Regions from separate parts of the Aliivibrio fischeri ATCC 7744 genome, predicted to be linked through region 2. Evidence: riboswitches for the same ligand, from Rfam matches in the RefSeq annotation. Region 2 holds a riboswitch; the other holds the start of a gene.
What was found. Region 2 has a riboswitch for thiamine pyrophosphate ahead of thiD (bifunctional hydroxymethylpyrimidine kinase/phosphomethylpyrimidine kinase). Riboswitches for the same ligand answer to the same signal wherever they lie in the genome.

Region 1 (8,200 bases), on a different replicon from region 2:
GGGAAACCTTTAATAGCTGCACGAGTATTACGGAATAACACACGACCCGTACCATGACGGTCCATTAAGTTATCCACTAATTCTTGGCGAGCTTGAGCTTGTTCATCTTCAGCTGCTGATGATTCAATAATTCTAAATAGCGGCTCTACATCTTGCTCAGAAAGCAATTCAGTAATACGGTTTTTCGCATCATTTGATAGTTTTTCACCGCTCATTAATGCCGTTACTGCATCAGCTACAGGTTGATATTGACGTTCTTCTTCTACGAATGCGTCATAATCATAAAAACGATCAGGATCTAATAGACGTAAACGAGCAAAGTGACTCTCATGGCCTAATTGCTCAGGTGTCGCTGTTAGCAGTAATACCCCTGGCGTTTCTTCTGCAATCGCTTCGATAACTTGATATTCACGACTAGGCTTCGTTTGATTCCATTCTAAGTGATGTGCTTCATCAACAACCAGTAGATCCCAATCAGCTTCTACTACTTGCTCAAAGCGACGTTTACTCTTACGAATAAAGTCCAAAGAACATAAAACAAACTGTGCGGTATCAAATGGATTTTCAGAATCTGCATAAGCTTCAACACAACGCTCTTCATCAAAGATAGAAAAATGAAGGTTAAAACGACGCATCATTTCAACTAACCATTGATGTTGCAGTGTTTCAGGTACAACAATCAATACGCGCTCAGCACGACCAGAAAGCACCTGTTGGTGAATGATCATACCCGCTTCAATGGTTTTACCTAAGCCCACTTCATCGGCTAATAAAACACGTGGAGCATAACGACGGCCCACTTCATGAGCAATGAATAATTGGTGAGGGATCAATCCTGCACGCATGCCACATAAACCGCGCATCGGGCTTTTGTGTTGTTCATATTGGTTTTGAAGTGCACGGAAACGCAAAGCAAATCGATCCATACGATCAATTTGACCTGCAAATAATTTATCTTGAGGTTTATTAAAACGGATTTGATGACTCAATAACGTCTCACGAAGTATCACATTGGCTTCGTCAGTATCAACTCGAGTACCGATATAAGTTAATAAACCACCTTCTTCAATAACGTCTTCAACATCAAGTGACCAGCCCTCATGGCTTTCAATGGTATCTCCCTTATTGAACATCACTCGGGTAACGGGAGCATCGTGTTTTGCGTATAAACGGTTTTCTTCTGATGCAGCAAAAAGTAATGATACGGTTCTGTCATCAACAGCCACTACCGTACCTAAACCTAAATCACTTTCTGTATCACTGATCCAACGTTGTCCCAAAGCAAATGACATAGTGGTAACGCACCTCAAAATTAATTTGTTTTATAAGATATGGAATGAGAATTTTTTCGAAAGCCAAGAATAGACAACCCGCAAAGGTTAAGGCTCAAAAGGGCGCTAATGTTACTGTATGAGAGCACTCAGGTCACGCCAATTTACTATAAAAATGAGTGTAGTCGATTATACGCATTTTTATAAACAAAGTTTACTTTACCGCTTGTAAATATTGCGTTAATTCTGGTGGATTTTCTTGAGTAAGCAAACCAGAAATACGTCCGTGACTCAGCACTTTTTGTTGGCAAATAAAAGCATAATGAGAAGCAAGGGCTTTTGCATCTTGTAAACTGTGCGTCACCATTAAAACGGTTAATTTTTCACTCTTTATCAACGCCTGAATTAACACAATCATTTCTTCCCTTAAGATAGGGTCAAGCGCTGAAAATGGCTCATCCAATAATAAGACAGGTTTTTGCTGAACTAAACATCGGGCTAAGGCTACACGTTGCTTTTGTCCTCCAGATAACTGCTCAGGCAAACGTTGCAGCAAATCATCAACCCCAACTTGGCGAGCCGCATCATAATTCGTTTTTTTATCTTTCTCATTTAAACGTAAATTAGGCTTAATACCCAAGCCAATATTCTCAGCAACAGATAAATGAGCAAAAAGGTTATGCTCTTGAAATAACATAGATAAAGGACGTTGATGAGGAGCAAGTGAAAGCTGTGATTCGTTATTTATTGTAATATCACCACTTTCAGGTTCAATAAAACCTGCCAATAAGCTCAATAAGGTACTTTTACCAGCTCCACTAGGACCTAAAATAGCAACAACGCTTCCCTGCTCTACATTCAAATCGAACTCAAACAAATCAGTATAATATCGATATTTCACATCAGAAAAACGCAGCATTACTGTTTCCTTTTCTTTGATAAAAATAGCCATTCAACAACAACAAACACACCCACACTCAATAATAAAAGGCTCAATGAAATAACGGCTGCCGCTTCCATCTGATAACTGCCAAGCAATTGAAATAAATAGAGTGGTAGCGTTCTAAAATCTTGGCTACCAAACAAGGCAATCGCACTTAAATCACCAACAGACATAATAAAAGCAATAGAAAAAGCATGAGCAAAAGGTTTTCTTAATGCTTTCCATTCAATCACTCTAAACCGTGACAATCCGTACAATCCCAAACTTGCACACAGTAAATGATACTGCTGTGCAATATGCAACAAAGGTTGAGCTAATGTTTTTATTACGTAAGGTAATGCCATTAATGCATTGACTAAGATGACAATCCAAATAGCGATACTAAAGACATCGGTTATGTTTCTTAATAATAAAAAAAGCCCCGTACTGATCACCAACCCTGGCGTGACTAAAATCATCACACCAATCAGATCTAACTTATCTGCTAATAATCTTTTTTGTTTTAAACGTAAAGACCGAGTTGTATGTAAAAGCAGAACACCAAGAAGTAATGCAATCACAGCGGCACCAAAGGCCACAATTAAAGAGTTGATTAATGCAGACCAAAACTCCGATGATGTGATGACAACAAATAATTGTGAATTAAGCCCACTAAGGACAACCATAAATAAGGGCGGTAACATAAAAATCCCTAAAACCGTTATCCACGCCCAGTCCCACCACCTTGCTCTATTGGTATCTTGATATAAAACCACCTGTGATAACGATGCTGAATCAACAGAAACTGATTTTGAGAACCGTTGAATACACAATGATAATAATCCACATAATAACATTTGCCATAAAGCCAAAATGGCACCTGATTGCAAATCAAAATCAAACTTAATTGCTTGGTATATTGCTAACTCTATTGTTGTGGACTTAGGGCCACCACCTAGCGCCATTACGGTAGCAAAACTCGTAAAGCAAAGCATAAAGACCAACCCAGCAACATGTGGCAATTGCTGTTTTATTCTTGGCCATGCAACAAGACGATACTTACTCCACCCCATTAATCCAAGGTGTGCAGATAACTGATGTTGTTCAATGGAAATAGAATCTAATGATTGCAGTAAGAGCCGAGTTGCAAAAGGGAAATTAAAAAAAACATGAGCCAATAAAATACCATTTAGGCCATAAATCGAAAATGGCAAAGAAGATCCAAACCAAGCAAAAGCATCAGCAATTAATCCACTATTTCCATAAATAGCCAATAAACCAAAAACACCAACAAGCACAGGTAACACTAATGTGGTTGCACAGAGCTTTAGCAGTAACCCTCGACCTATAAATTGACGGCGAGATAAAGCATAGGCTGTTGGTATAGCTAAACCAACGCTGATTATTGTTGATAAAAATGCTTGATATAAACTAAATTGAGTGATGTAGCGGTAATATGGATCAGACCAAATAATACGTAAGTCTAAACTCGGTGATTCAATTAAAAGTGCACTAATTGCACCACCAACAAAGCAGAGAATAGTTGCCGCAACGATATAACCGATGAAAGGCGTAGAATTAAAGAGAGTTCGAGATTTCATGAAATAAGATAAAGGAGCACTATTGGCTCCTTATTACACCAATTAAAAAGTTAATGCATGTTGCCATTCACGAATCCAAGATTTTCGCTTTTGTGCGATATCTTCAGAGCTGAATGATAATGCTTTATTAGGAACCGTCAGTGTTTCAAATCCCTTTGGTAACTCAATTTGAGTGACTGGATACATCCAATTCCCTGTTGGCATCGCAGATTGAAACTCATCACTTAATATGAATGCTAAAAACTCATCGGCAAGTTTATTGTGCTTTGTTGATTTCACTTTTGCAGCCACCTCAACTTGAGTGTAATGGCCTTCTGAAAAATTAGCTGCTACAAATCGTTGATCATTCTCAGCAATAATATGATAAGCAGGAGATGTTGTATAAGATAAAACGAGATCCGACTCCCCCTCTAAAAACATACTATAAGCTTCTGACCAACCTTTTGTGACTGTCACTGTTTTTTTAGATAGTTGCTTCCATGCTTGAGCGGCATCGTCACCATATACGGACTTCATCCAAAGCAATAAACCTTGTCCCGGTGTTGAAGTTCGAGGATCTTGATAAATCACTTTTAAATCGTCGCGCTGTTCAACCAACTCTTTTAGACTCTTTGGAGGATTAGTTACTTTCTCTTTGTTGTAAACAAAAGCAAAATAACCAAAGTCATAAGGAATAAACGTTGTATCACTCCACCCATTAGGTAAATGTACCGAACTTGTATCTATTTGATGTTGAGCGAGTAACCCCGTTTTTTTCGCTTCCGCCATTAAGTTATTATCTAAACCCAATACAATATCAGCTTTAGCATTCTTTCCCTCAAGACGTAGACGATTCAAAATTGATACGCCATCATCTAATGCAACCAACTCTAAATTACAGCCACATTTAGCTTCAAATGCCGCTTCAACTTTAGGTCCTGGGCCCCAATCCGCTGCAAATGAATCATAAGTGTATACCGTTAGTGTTTCTGATGCGGATACAGAAAAAGAAGATATGCTTGCTAATGCAATAGCGAGAGATAGCTTTTTAACTGGAAATGAAGTTACTGTTGTTTTCATTATGCGCTCTTTCGTCCTTTTGAGCGGCACAGGCTAGAGTTGAAATACTCATAGGAGAATGTCATCTCAATTCCTACGCCAGCATTATCTGGTTCAGGTGATACGGGTTTAAATGAACATTATCCAATCTTCATTAATCTCAGCCAAAGCTCCCCGATGAGAAGTCGTATTGTAAGTGTGAATAGCTTAATGAGCCAGAGCTTTTATTGTGCAGCTATCGATGGTCATAACCCCAGCGAGGTACAAGCCCTTGCTCTACACCTAAATGATCCAAAATTCTTGCTACCATAAAATCAATTAAATCTTCAATGGATTTAGGTTGATGATAAAAACCTGGGGCCGCAGGCATAATTGTCGCCCCTATTTGCGATAACTTAAGCATATTCTCTAAATGTAATGTTGAGAATGGCGCCTCTCGAACCACAAGAATCAGCTGACCTCGTTCTTTTAAAACCACATCAGCCGCTCTTTCGATTAAATTATCAGAAATACCATGAGCAATTGAAGCAACACTACCAGCTGAACATGGGCAGACAATCATTTGTTTAGGTGCAGCAGAACCAGAAGCTACTGGAGAAAACCAGTCTTCTTTACCACAAACAGTTAGCTTATCTGCATTACAACCTAAGTGTTCAACTAATGCCGCTTTCATAGCATCAGGTCCACTTGGTAATTTCAAATCATGTTCTGTCGCCATTACAACTCTAGCAGCAGAAGAGATAAGAAAATACACGTGATAATCAGCAGCAAGTAAACACTCGAGCAAACGCAATCCATAAGGCGCTCCTGAAGCCCCTGTCATAGCTAACGTAATTGCTTTTTGCTTACTCATGTTAATCCACCATTTCTATATGTTTTACGGCATCACCTAAGCGTGAAAGCAATTTACCGTGAATACCTTCAAAGCCACCATTGCTCATTACCAAAATTTGATCGCCTGGCTGTGCTTCGTTCACTATCATATCAACGAACGCATCAATGTTATTATGCGTGTGAGCAGGTTGAGTACATTGTTGTGCAACGTCATCAACTGACCATGCGATATTATCTGGTTGATAAAGATAAACTGAATCTGCGGCATGCAATGAAGCCGCTAATGTATCTTTATGAACGCCAAGCTTCATTGTACTTGAGCGAGGTTCTAATACGGCAATAATCTTTTTATCACCGACTTTATTACGTAGACCATTTAATGTTAGATCAATAGCTGTTGGGTGATGAGCAAAGTCATCATAAACCGTCACACCATTTACTTCGCCTTTCAACTCAAGACGACGCTTAGTATTGATAAATTTACCCAAAGCTTCACAAGCTAAATCAGGGGTAACACCCACGTGGCGAGCAGAAGCAACGACCATAAGCGCGTTACTTACGTTGTGATCGCCAACTAAGTCCCAATTAACTTGCCCAACGTTTTCACCCTCAAAATATACATCAAACTGACTACCATCTTTTTGAAGTTTGATGGCTTTCCATTGACCATCTTCACCAGTGAACTCTAATTCACTCCAGCAGCCTTGTTCTAATACTTGCTCTAAAGGTTTATCTTGCTTAGGTGCAAAAATGCGACCAGTACTTGGCACCGTTCTGATTAAGTGATGGAATTGACGCTGAATCGCAGCCAAATCATCAAAAATATCGGCATGGTCAAACTCAAGGTTGTTTAATACAAGCGTACGAGGACGGTAATGAACAAACTTTGAACGCTTATCAAAAAAAGCACAGTCATATTCATCTGCTTCAACAACAAAGAACATGCTTTCACCTAAGCGAGCTGACTCACCAAAATTGCCTAATACACCGCCAACTAAGAAGCCTGGCTTATAACCACACTCTTCTAGTACCCAAGCTAACATACTTGATGTTGTTGTTTTACCGTGTGTACCAGCAACCGCCATCACCCAACGATCTTGCAGTAAAAACTCTTGTAACCACTGAGGACCAGATGTGTATTTAAGATTTTTATCTAATACATATTCAACACATGGATTTCCACGACTCATGGCATTACCAATGACGACTAAATCAGGTGCAGGGTCTAATTGGCTTGGATCAAAGCCTTCAATAATCTCAATGCCTTGAGACTCTAATAATGTGCTCATTGGTGGATAAACGTTAGCATCACAACCAGTTACTTTATGTCCGAGTTGACGTGCTAGTGTTGCAGCGCCACCCATGAATGTTCCACAAATTCCAAGGATATGAATATGCATAATAAAAACCGTCTTATATTAAATTAAGTGAGCAACTTTTATACAAAGTTACTTCAATACTCTTAAAAAGTTCTATGCTATAGAATGAATTACAGCAAACAGTAACACAACTATTATAAAAATAAATCAGTACCTGACCCGACTTCGCGTTGATATCTAATAACAGAGAATTAAAGGAATAACTATGTCTGAAATAAGAACTTTAGGTGAGTTCATTGTTGCGAAACAACATGACTTCCCTCATGCCAGTGGAGAACTCTCTTCATTAATCGGTTCCATAAAATTAGCCGCCAAAATTGTAAACCGTGAAATTAATAAAGCAGGTTTAGTTGATATCACTGGTGCCTCTGGTGAAGAGAATATTCAAGGTGAACAACAACAAAAATTAGATGTTTACGCCAACGATAAGTTTAAAGCAGCACTTGAAGCTCGTGACCAAGTGTGTGGCGTTGCTAGTGAAGAAGAAGATGAAGCGGTTGCTTTCAATAAAGAGCTCAACCAAAATGCAAAATACGTTGTGTTGATGGATCCATTGGATGGGTCTTCAAACATTGATGTGAATGTTTCTGTTGGTACTATCTTTTCTATTTACCGCCGAATTTCACCAATAGGAACACCCGCCACTGAAGAAGACTTCCTACAACCGGGACACAAACAAGTCGCTGCTGGTTACATTATTTATGGCTCATCAACCATGCTTGTTTATACAACAGGAAATGGTGTTCATGGTTTTACTTACGACCCTTCACTTGGAGTTTTCTGCTTATCCCACGAAAATATGCAAGTCCCAAAAGATGGCAACATCTATTCAATAAATGAAGGTAACTACATTCGCTTTCCTGAAGGCATTAAGCAATACCTTAAATTTTGCCAAGAAAGTAAACCTGAAGATAATCGTCCCTATACCTCTCGATATATCGGTTCTTTAGTTGCAGATTTCCATAGAAACCTTTTAAAAGGTGGTATTTATCTATACCCAAGCACTCAAGCCTACCCCAATGGAAAATTAAGATTACTTTATGAATGCAATCCTATGGCAATGTTAATTGAGGAAGCGGGTGGTAAAGCGACAGATGGTGAACAGCGTATCTTAGATATAAAACCAAGTGAACTGCATCAACGGGTGCCTTTCTT
Region 2 (8,200 bases):
AACGACGAGTGAGTGTTTCTTCATCTAACTGATAGAGCGTATCTAATAGGTTCATTTGCAAACTACCCGGGCCAGCTGATTGCTCTGCTGCAATCTCTCCCGCAACCCCTAAAACAGCAGTTGCAACAACACCAGACTCATCACCGATTGCAGCAAAGGCACCGGTTAACGCAGTGTGCGTACAACCCATACCTGTAACAAACGGCATCATTGCATGACCATTATTCAGTTTGTATTGTGCATCTTGAGTTACGATGTAGTCTGTCTCACCAGAAATTACCACACTACATTGATACTTTTGTGCAACGTAACACGCCGCTCCCACAGCCGAATCACTACTATCTAATGCATCGACCCCTTTACTTTGTGCATTTTCACCAGCGAGAGCGATAACTTCAGACGCATTAGCACGAATAATTAACTTATTTGCAGTTTCAGCTATTTGACGAGCAACTTGTGTTCGTAACTGGCTAGCACCACAACCGACAGGATCAAGAACCACGACTTTATTATTTAAATTAGCCTGCTCAACAGCAAAATGCATACGTGGTGTCCATACACTATCTAGTGTTCCAATGTTAATAACTAGCGCACCAGAGAAACTCATCATCTCTGCCATTTCTTGCTGACTATGTGCCATGATAGGTGATGCACCTAATGCTAACAAAGCATTCGCTGTATTATTCATCACAACGTAATTAGTAATATTAACAACTAGCGGTTTTTTCTCACGCAATAAAGCCAAGCATTCTACAATGTATTGTATGTTCATGATTGTCACTACCCTCTTTCCTATTCTTATTAATACACGCTTTATGCGTCATCCAACCCTTGCTGCCAAAATGCCACTTCCATACGAGTTGCCGTTTTAAAAATATGACATAAACGCTGTCCACGCTGGCTTTCTAACTCAATATCATTCAGTAGGATATCTAATTGCTTAACACTTTTTTCGACACCTTTTTGAAACTCTTCTCCACCATACATTTTTATCCAATTCGCGTAAGGGTTCCCCTCTAATACGGTAGATTCACTCGCTAATAATTGCGCACCAATAACAGCATAACCAATAGAACACGGTGCTAGCGCTGTATAGAGATCAATCACATCTCCTGACATTCCGGTATCAAGGACAAAACGTGTATATGCAACGGTACCAAAGGCTTCTGGTTCTGCCTCCATCTCTGGCTCTGAAATCCCCCATTCGCCACAATAAGTGACATGATGTGCAATTTCAGAATCTAATAATGCTTGAACACTAGGTAAAGCCATTCGCATTTCCGCTAACGTCCTCGCCTTATAAATCGCGAGTGCATAAGCTCTGGTGTATTGCTTCAAGAATAAAAAATCTTGTTTTAAATAATGTAAAAATGATGAATGTGCTAATTCACCAAGTGCTAATTGCTGAACAAAATTATGTTCCGTGTATTCATTCCATTCGCTTTGACACGCTTGAATCAAGTCTTGATGGTTCATATTTCCTCCATAGAATTTTATAGAACAGGAACAAAATCTTGTGCTTTTGGTTGTGTTTTTATCATTTGATGTCGATACATGAAGTCAGAAAATCGGTCATAACGCTGCAAATCTACCGCAGATGGACGCAATGCAAAACGAGTTAGTGTGTCATTCCATGCGCGTTTATTTAATTCATTATTTAATGTATCTGGCGCATAAGAAATAAAGGTCTTCCATGATTCTTCAGGGTGATTCACAATAAATTGCGTTGCTTTTTCGATAGCGTGGTTAAACTTCTTTAATGCATCTGCATCGTAAGTTTTAGCATTCGCAACAAAAACAAGCTCATCATACGATGGGACACCGTGCTCTTCTGGGAAGAACGATTTCGCTTTATACCCTTCCAACGCCAGCTGGTTAGTTTCGAAATTACGTAATCCCCCCCAAATTGCATCTACTTTACCTGATGCTAATGACGAAGAGAGAGCCCAACCAACATTGATAATATTGACGTCCGAAAAATTCACATTTTCTGTTTTTAACATGGTTCCAATTGTGGCTTCTTCATTGCCAGCAATCGCAATACCAATTTTCTTACCTTTCAAATCAGCCAATGAATTAATTTTTCCATTATCAAGTACCATCAAGGTATTCAGAGGGGTTGCAATCAAGGTAGCTGAGCGAATCAACGGTAAACCAGCAGCAACATCAATGGTTAAACTGGTTTGATACGAAATCGCCAGATCGATATTATTTGCAGCAACCAATTTGGCTGGCATACTTGGATCCGCTGGTTCTTGAATCGTAATATTCAAGCCTTCTTCTTTAAAATAGCCCTTTTGTTGTGCCACCACTACTGGCCCATGATTTGGGTTTACAAACCAATCCAACATTAATGTTATGGTTTTATCTTCAGCACTTACTATCATGGAATAGCTAGAAAGGATCAGAGTCATAGCGCCTTTAATTAGTACCTTCTTCATTTTTCATTGAGTCCTTTTACTTATACATTATTTATCGTGTTGCCACGGTATGAGTTTTTTAATTAATGCGTCTGCTAAAAAATACAAACTGACAGATAACCCCGCGAGAATAAATAACGCAGCAAACATTTCATCTATCATCATTCGAGCATTTGCTTGCAGCATTAAATAGCCCACCCCCTTACTTGAGCCGACCCATTCCCCAACGACAGCTCCAATAGGTGCGACAACAACAGCAACACGAATACCTGAAGCCAATGTTGGTAAAGCCGCAGGAAGACGAACGTATTTGAGGGTTTCCCACTTAGAGGCTCCCATGGTGTGAGCTAAATCAAGATAACCTGTCGGGGTATTACGTAAGCCGTCATAGCAGCAGGTAGTAACAGGGAAAAAAATAATTAATGCAGCCATCACCACTTTTGACGCAATACCGTAACCCAACCAAAGCATCAAAATAGGTGCAATAGCAAAAACAGGGACCGCTTGACTGGCTATTAATATGGGTAATAGCCAGCGTCTAAGTGGATCAAATAACAACATTTGTAAAGCGAACAATAATCCCATGGATAGCCCTAAACCAAGACCAAGTAAGATCTCTTGAGCTGTTATCCATGAATGCTCAAGCAACACGTCGTATCTTTCTATTAATTGAGAAAATACACTAAATGGACTAGGTAAAATGAAACTAGGTAAAGCAAAAGCCATCACAATAAATTGCCATAACCCCAAAATAACAATCGCACTAATTACATTCCTTATCATAGCGCTGATGCTTTTTTGTAATGGTTTTTCTTTTACCTGATTTGGCGTTGGTGAGCGTTGCTTTATAAGAATAAATTTAGACATAATCGACCTCTAAAGAATCAATTATTTGTTGCTGAAGAACCGCCAGTTCTGCATTGATTTTTCTAGGTATCGGCGTATTTGGAACCGTTAAAGAAATGGTAGAAGCGGGTTGACCTTTCATTATATAAACCCTATCACTCAATCTTAATGCTTCTTGTGGATCATGAGTAATCAATAAAACAGTCTTATCTACTAATACTTGAGCTGCAAGATTTTGTAGACGATAACGTGTAACCGCATCTAGCGCAGAGAACGGTTCGTCCATCAGTACCAGCGGCTTATCTTGCATGAGTGTCCTAGCTAACGCCACCCGCTGACGCATTCCGCCAGATAACTGTGACGGCATACTTCTTTCAAAACCTTTTAAACCAACAAGCTCTAACAACTCAAATGCTCGATTCTTATCTTCTTTCCTATCCTCTGAAAACTTGCTAGCAAAACAAACATTATCAATAACATTTAGCCATGGCATTAATAAGTCTTGCTGCGCCATATAAGCAATCTTTCCTTCTATGCTTTCTGTCCCATCAATGTGGATATCACCTGACCATTCGACTTTATTTTTCAGTAATCCCGCTAAATAACGAAGAATAGACGTTTTACCGCAGCCACTTCTTCCAAGAATTGCAGTCCACTTCCCTTTAGGGATCGTCATCTTCAATCCTGAAATAATAGGACTCTGACTATCGGTATATCGTAAGGTACCATTAGAAATGATTACCCCAATGCCGTTATTCATCACGCAACTCTTTTACATTCAGCGCAAAAAAATGATTAACAGGCCCATGCCCCTGACCAATATTCAAGTCATCCGCATGAGTAATTGCCTGAGTAATGTATTGCTTACCTAATTTCACAGCGGTTTGTAATTCATGACCTTGAGCTAAATACGAAGCAATCGCAGAAGATAAAGTACAACCCGTTCCATGAGTATTGCGAGTTTCAATACGTGCCGTTGATAAACGCTCAACGGTATCAGAAAGAATAAGTAAATCGGTACTATTGGTATCCTCTTCGAGATGCCCGCCTTTCAATAAAACCGACTTAGCACCTAATTGACGAAGTTGATTGATCATTGCAGTCATTTCGACTTCATTTTTTGGCACTTTTGCATTAATTAATGCTGCCGCTTCTGGGAGGTTCGGAGTGATTACATCAGCAAGAGGAAGTAGTTCGGACTTAAGGCTATCAATTGCAGATGCTTGAAGAAGTAAATCTCCACTAGTTGCTACCATAACAGGGTCAACCACTAGGAATTGAGGTCCATATTGTTTAATTTTTTTAGCTACAGAATGAATAATATCTGAGTCACTCAACATTCCAATTTTAACGGCAATCACATTTAAATCAGAAAAAACGGCATCAAGTTGTTGTTCAACAAATTCACCACTAATTGGATAAATTCCTGTTACCCCTTGAGTATTTTGAGCCGTTAATGCAGTAAGAACAGAACAGGAATAACCCCCTGTAGCTGAAATAGCTTTAATATCGGCTTGAATACCGGCACCACCACCACTATCAGATCCAGCAATGGTTAATACAATAGGAGTTGCTGCTAATTTATTTAGAATGGATGATTTAGAAGACGTTATTTCTGTGAAGGTAGACATGTTAATTTCCCTAACTGACGTTTAGGAAAAACAGTCAAATGAGATCACTCCTACGTATAAGCGTAAGCTCTCATCAAAAGAAACGGATCTAAAAAGATCGTGTCAAAAGGACCATTAGTTCCCTACGTCAGTACTAACTGAATCAGGTTCAACGGGTTCGCTATTGCGATCTCAGCCTATTGGCTCCCCGACTAATGACGTCATACTATCATTAATTGATTTGTAAATAGTATGATTTTTTCTGAAGATGTTAATTAGTTTTAATTTTGAGTACCTAGCTTTGATGCCAGCTGAGTAACTATCGTTTTACGCATATCTGATAATTTAGGTGCTTCATCATTAATCCAAGGCAATGGACGCATCAAATTCATGGTTTTTAAACCAAAACGAGCCGTGATTAAACCAATACCTAAACCTTGAGCTGCACGAGTTGATAATTTTCCTGCTAAACCAGTAGAAAGCATATCGACACCAACATCCGTTGCTATTTCCGTTGCTCCAGCAAAAGCCATATTTTGTAGAACCATTTTAAACAAGCGCAAGCGACCCAAGTAGCCTAATTCAACCCCATAAACTTCTGATACTTGTTCTATTAATCGGATATTACGCCATGCAACTAATAACATATCGACGACAGCTAAAGGGCTTAATGCAACCATTAGAGCAGATTCACCAGCATGCTTACTTATTAACGCTTTTGCTCGTTTATCTTGAACAGAGATGACCATGCTGTCATACATTTCAAATACTTCAGCATTGCTGTGATGTGGTTCAATACTGTTCTGCCAACGAGTATATTCAATAGGGTTAAGTTTCAAGTTTTTTCTAGCCAAACCTTCACAAAACACCTTTGCTTGCCCTATGCCATTACCATCAATCAATTCTGTAACTTGTTCTTGAAGCTCTGCACGATCTTTTAACTTACGAAGTGTCAGTAACTCTCGACCAATTGCCGTCACACCCAGTAATGCTGCAAAACTGATTAATCCAGCCCATCCTAATGAAAGAAAATCTGCCGATTGAATTGCAGTAATGACATGATCAATACTCTGCCAAAGCGTTAAACCTAAAAAACCAATAACCAGAGTTTTAATACTCCAATGTGTTCTCTTTTTTATCAATGACATTTCTATATCAGAGCTATCTGACTCCTCTTCATCCTCAGTTTTCTGAGGAATAAATGTCACATTATCATTAAACAATTTTTGAGTGTTCAGCGATTCAATTACATCTTGTTGTTTTAGTTCCTGCGATTGAAAAACACGCTGTTTTTTTAACTCACTCATATCAATTTATCTCCCAATAAGAACTGTATCGCTTTATCCATTCGAATATGCTGTAACGGTTTATCATTCTCATTTTTTAATGGTTGAAAACTCATAAAATTAAATGGTTCTGTTTCCCAGTACGCTTTACTTGGTATACGTTTTGGTACTTCTCCAGGAAACATCATCATTGGTTGTTGAGCTGTATTTATTCCAGAAATTGCCGCAAAGATCTCACCATCTTCATCAATCATTCCCGCTGTTGTTGCTTGAATAGAAGCAATGCTCATGCACTCCATCTTAATTCCTTCATAAGCGGTTTCTTGCCATGTTTGATAAATCATTTGTTGAAGCAACGACACCATATTAGGGTGTTGTTCTGGAGTAACATGATCCGCTTTTGTTGCGGCAAATAATACCTTGTCTATTTTCGGTGAAAACAAACGCTTAAGTAATGAACTCTTGCCATATTGAAAACTATGCATTAATTGATCTATTGCTTGGCGCATATCATTAAATGAATTTTCCCCTGCATTTAATGGTTGTAAACAATCAACTAAAACAATCTGGCGATCAAAATGACGAAAATGATCGTTATAGAACTTTTTAACCACATTCTGTTGATAATGCTTATAACGTTGCTTGAGCACAGCAATATTTGACCCTTTCTTTGCTTTTGCCAACTCTTCTTCTGTGTATTTATGTAAAAACATAAACGGAAAAAATTGCAAAACTGGAGCACCCGCAAGTTCCCCTGGTAAAACAAAGCGGCCGGGTTGTACCCAGTGCAGTCCTTTTTCATCTTTACAAGTATGCAAATAATCAGTAAATGCATCAGCAATACATGCCAATTGTTTTTCATCAACAGGTGCCAGAGGATCTAACTGTTTCGCTTCTTGTAACCACGTCTCTGAAAGCACTTTTCTATGCCCTGTTAAATTAGCTTGCTGTTGCTTTGACCATGCCAAATAATCCATATCCAACAACGGCAGATCTAATAACCACTCACCGGGATAATCAACAATATCCACAAACAGAGTTGCGCTGTCCTGAAAATGCTTAAGCACCCCAGACTTAGGTTTAAATTTGATAGCTAAACGTAGCTCACTAACGTCTCTTGTTGGTTCTGGCCAAGTTGGTGGATCAGATAACAGTGAATCCATTCCGTCGTCATAAGTAAAGCTTGGAATAGATAAGTTAGATTGCGGAACTCGTTTGGCTCCAATCAATCGCCCTTCACGACTCGCAGATAACAAGGGTAGCTTGTCACTTGTAGAGGCATGCAAGCATTGATTAACTAAAGAGGTGATAAATGCAGTCTTACCTGCACGAGAAAGTCCTGTGACAGCCAATTTCACATAGCGATCCATACTACGACTAACCCATCTGTTCATTTCTTTAGCTAATTTACTCATTTATTGTTCTCACTTTATTCATTTATACAAAGTGGAGTGTACAGAACCTAATCTGAACACTCCATGAACAAGGTATTACTTTGTTATAAATAAGGTTATAAGTTACGAAACTCTTTACGTACTTTATATTCAGAAGAAGTTACATAACCTTCCATACGACGAATTTTTTCTTCCATTCTCGCCATATCACGATCTACACGCTTAATCACCTCTGATGCAGATTGCCCAGCCTGCCATGGCTTGTTTTTTACGGTATGTTCACGACTTTCTTCTGCACGATAATACATTTCAATAGGCGCTTTATCTAAAAACAACATACCAGCAAAGTACGCAAGCATAACAAGAAATCCAGCACTGAATAGTGCGGCTGATACCACCAATATACGAACAATCCAAGGCTCGACACCAAAGTATTGAGCAATACCAGCGCAGACTCCTCCAATTTTTCCGTTTCGAGTATCTCTATATAGCTCTCTTGACATTAGCGCTCCCTCCAACTTGGGGACTCCGAATCTAGAATTTTCTCTAAAGTTTCAATACGTTTTTGCATTTTATCTGTACGTTCTGTCATTGACTTCAGTAACTGGCCGTCTTCGTATGACAAACCTTGTCCTGCTTTACCC

Region 1: another riboswitch for thiamine pyrophosphate. It lies ahead of thiB (thiamine ABC transporter substrate binding subunit); the one in region 2 lies ahead of thiD (bifunctional hydroxymethylpyrimidine kinase/phosphomethylpyrimidine kinase).

The regions. Positions count from the first base shown of each region.
Region 1 is NZ_CP092712.1:276,367-284,566, reverse strand. It holds gene rapA (RNA polymerase-associated protein RapA) at 1-1,292, opposite strand, end outside; gene thiQ (thiamine ABC transporter ATP-binding protein) at 1,486-2,190, opposite strand; gene thiP (thiamine/thiamine pyrophosphate ABC transporter permease ThiP) at 2,190-3,794, opposite strand; gene thiB (thiamine ABC transporter substrate binding subunit) at 3,837-4,853, opposite strand; TPP riboswitch at 4,907-5,019, opposite strand; gene AVFI_RS01325 (flavin prenyltransferase UbiX) at 5,068-5,685, opposite strand; gene mpl (UDP-N-acetylmuramate:L-alanyl-gamma-D-glutamyl-meso-diaminopimelate ligase) at 5,687-7,066, opposite strand; gene fbp (class 1 fructose-bisphosphatase) at 7,251-8,200, shown strand, end outside.
Region 2 is NZ_CP092713.1:1,407,281-1,415,480, forward strand. It holds gene thiM (hydroxyethylthiazole kinase) at 1-781, opposite strand, end outside; gene tenA (thiaminase II) at 814-1,476, opposite strand; gene AVFI_RS19840 (ABC transporter substrate-binding protein) at 1,494-2,441, opposite strand; gene AVFI_RS19845 (ABC transporter permease) at 2,469-3,287, opposite strand; gene AVFI_RS19850 (ABC transporter ATP-binding protein) at 3,280-4,026, opposite strand; gene thiD (bifunctional hydroxymethylpyrimidine kinase/phosphomethylpyrimidine kinase) at 4,019-4,897, opposite strand; TPP riboswitch at 5,000-5,097, opposite strand; gene AVFI_RS19860 (YcjF family protein) at 5,158-6,183, opposite strand; gene AVFI_RS19865 (YcjX family GTP-binding protein) at 6,180-7,577, opposite strand; gene pspC (envelope stress response membrane protein PspC) at 7,673-8,059, opposite strand; gene pspB (envelope stress response membrane protein PspB) at 8,059-8,200, opposite strand, start outside.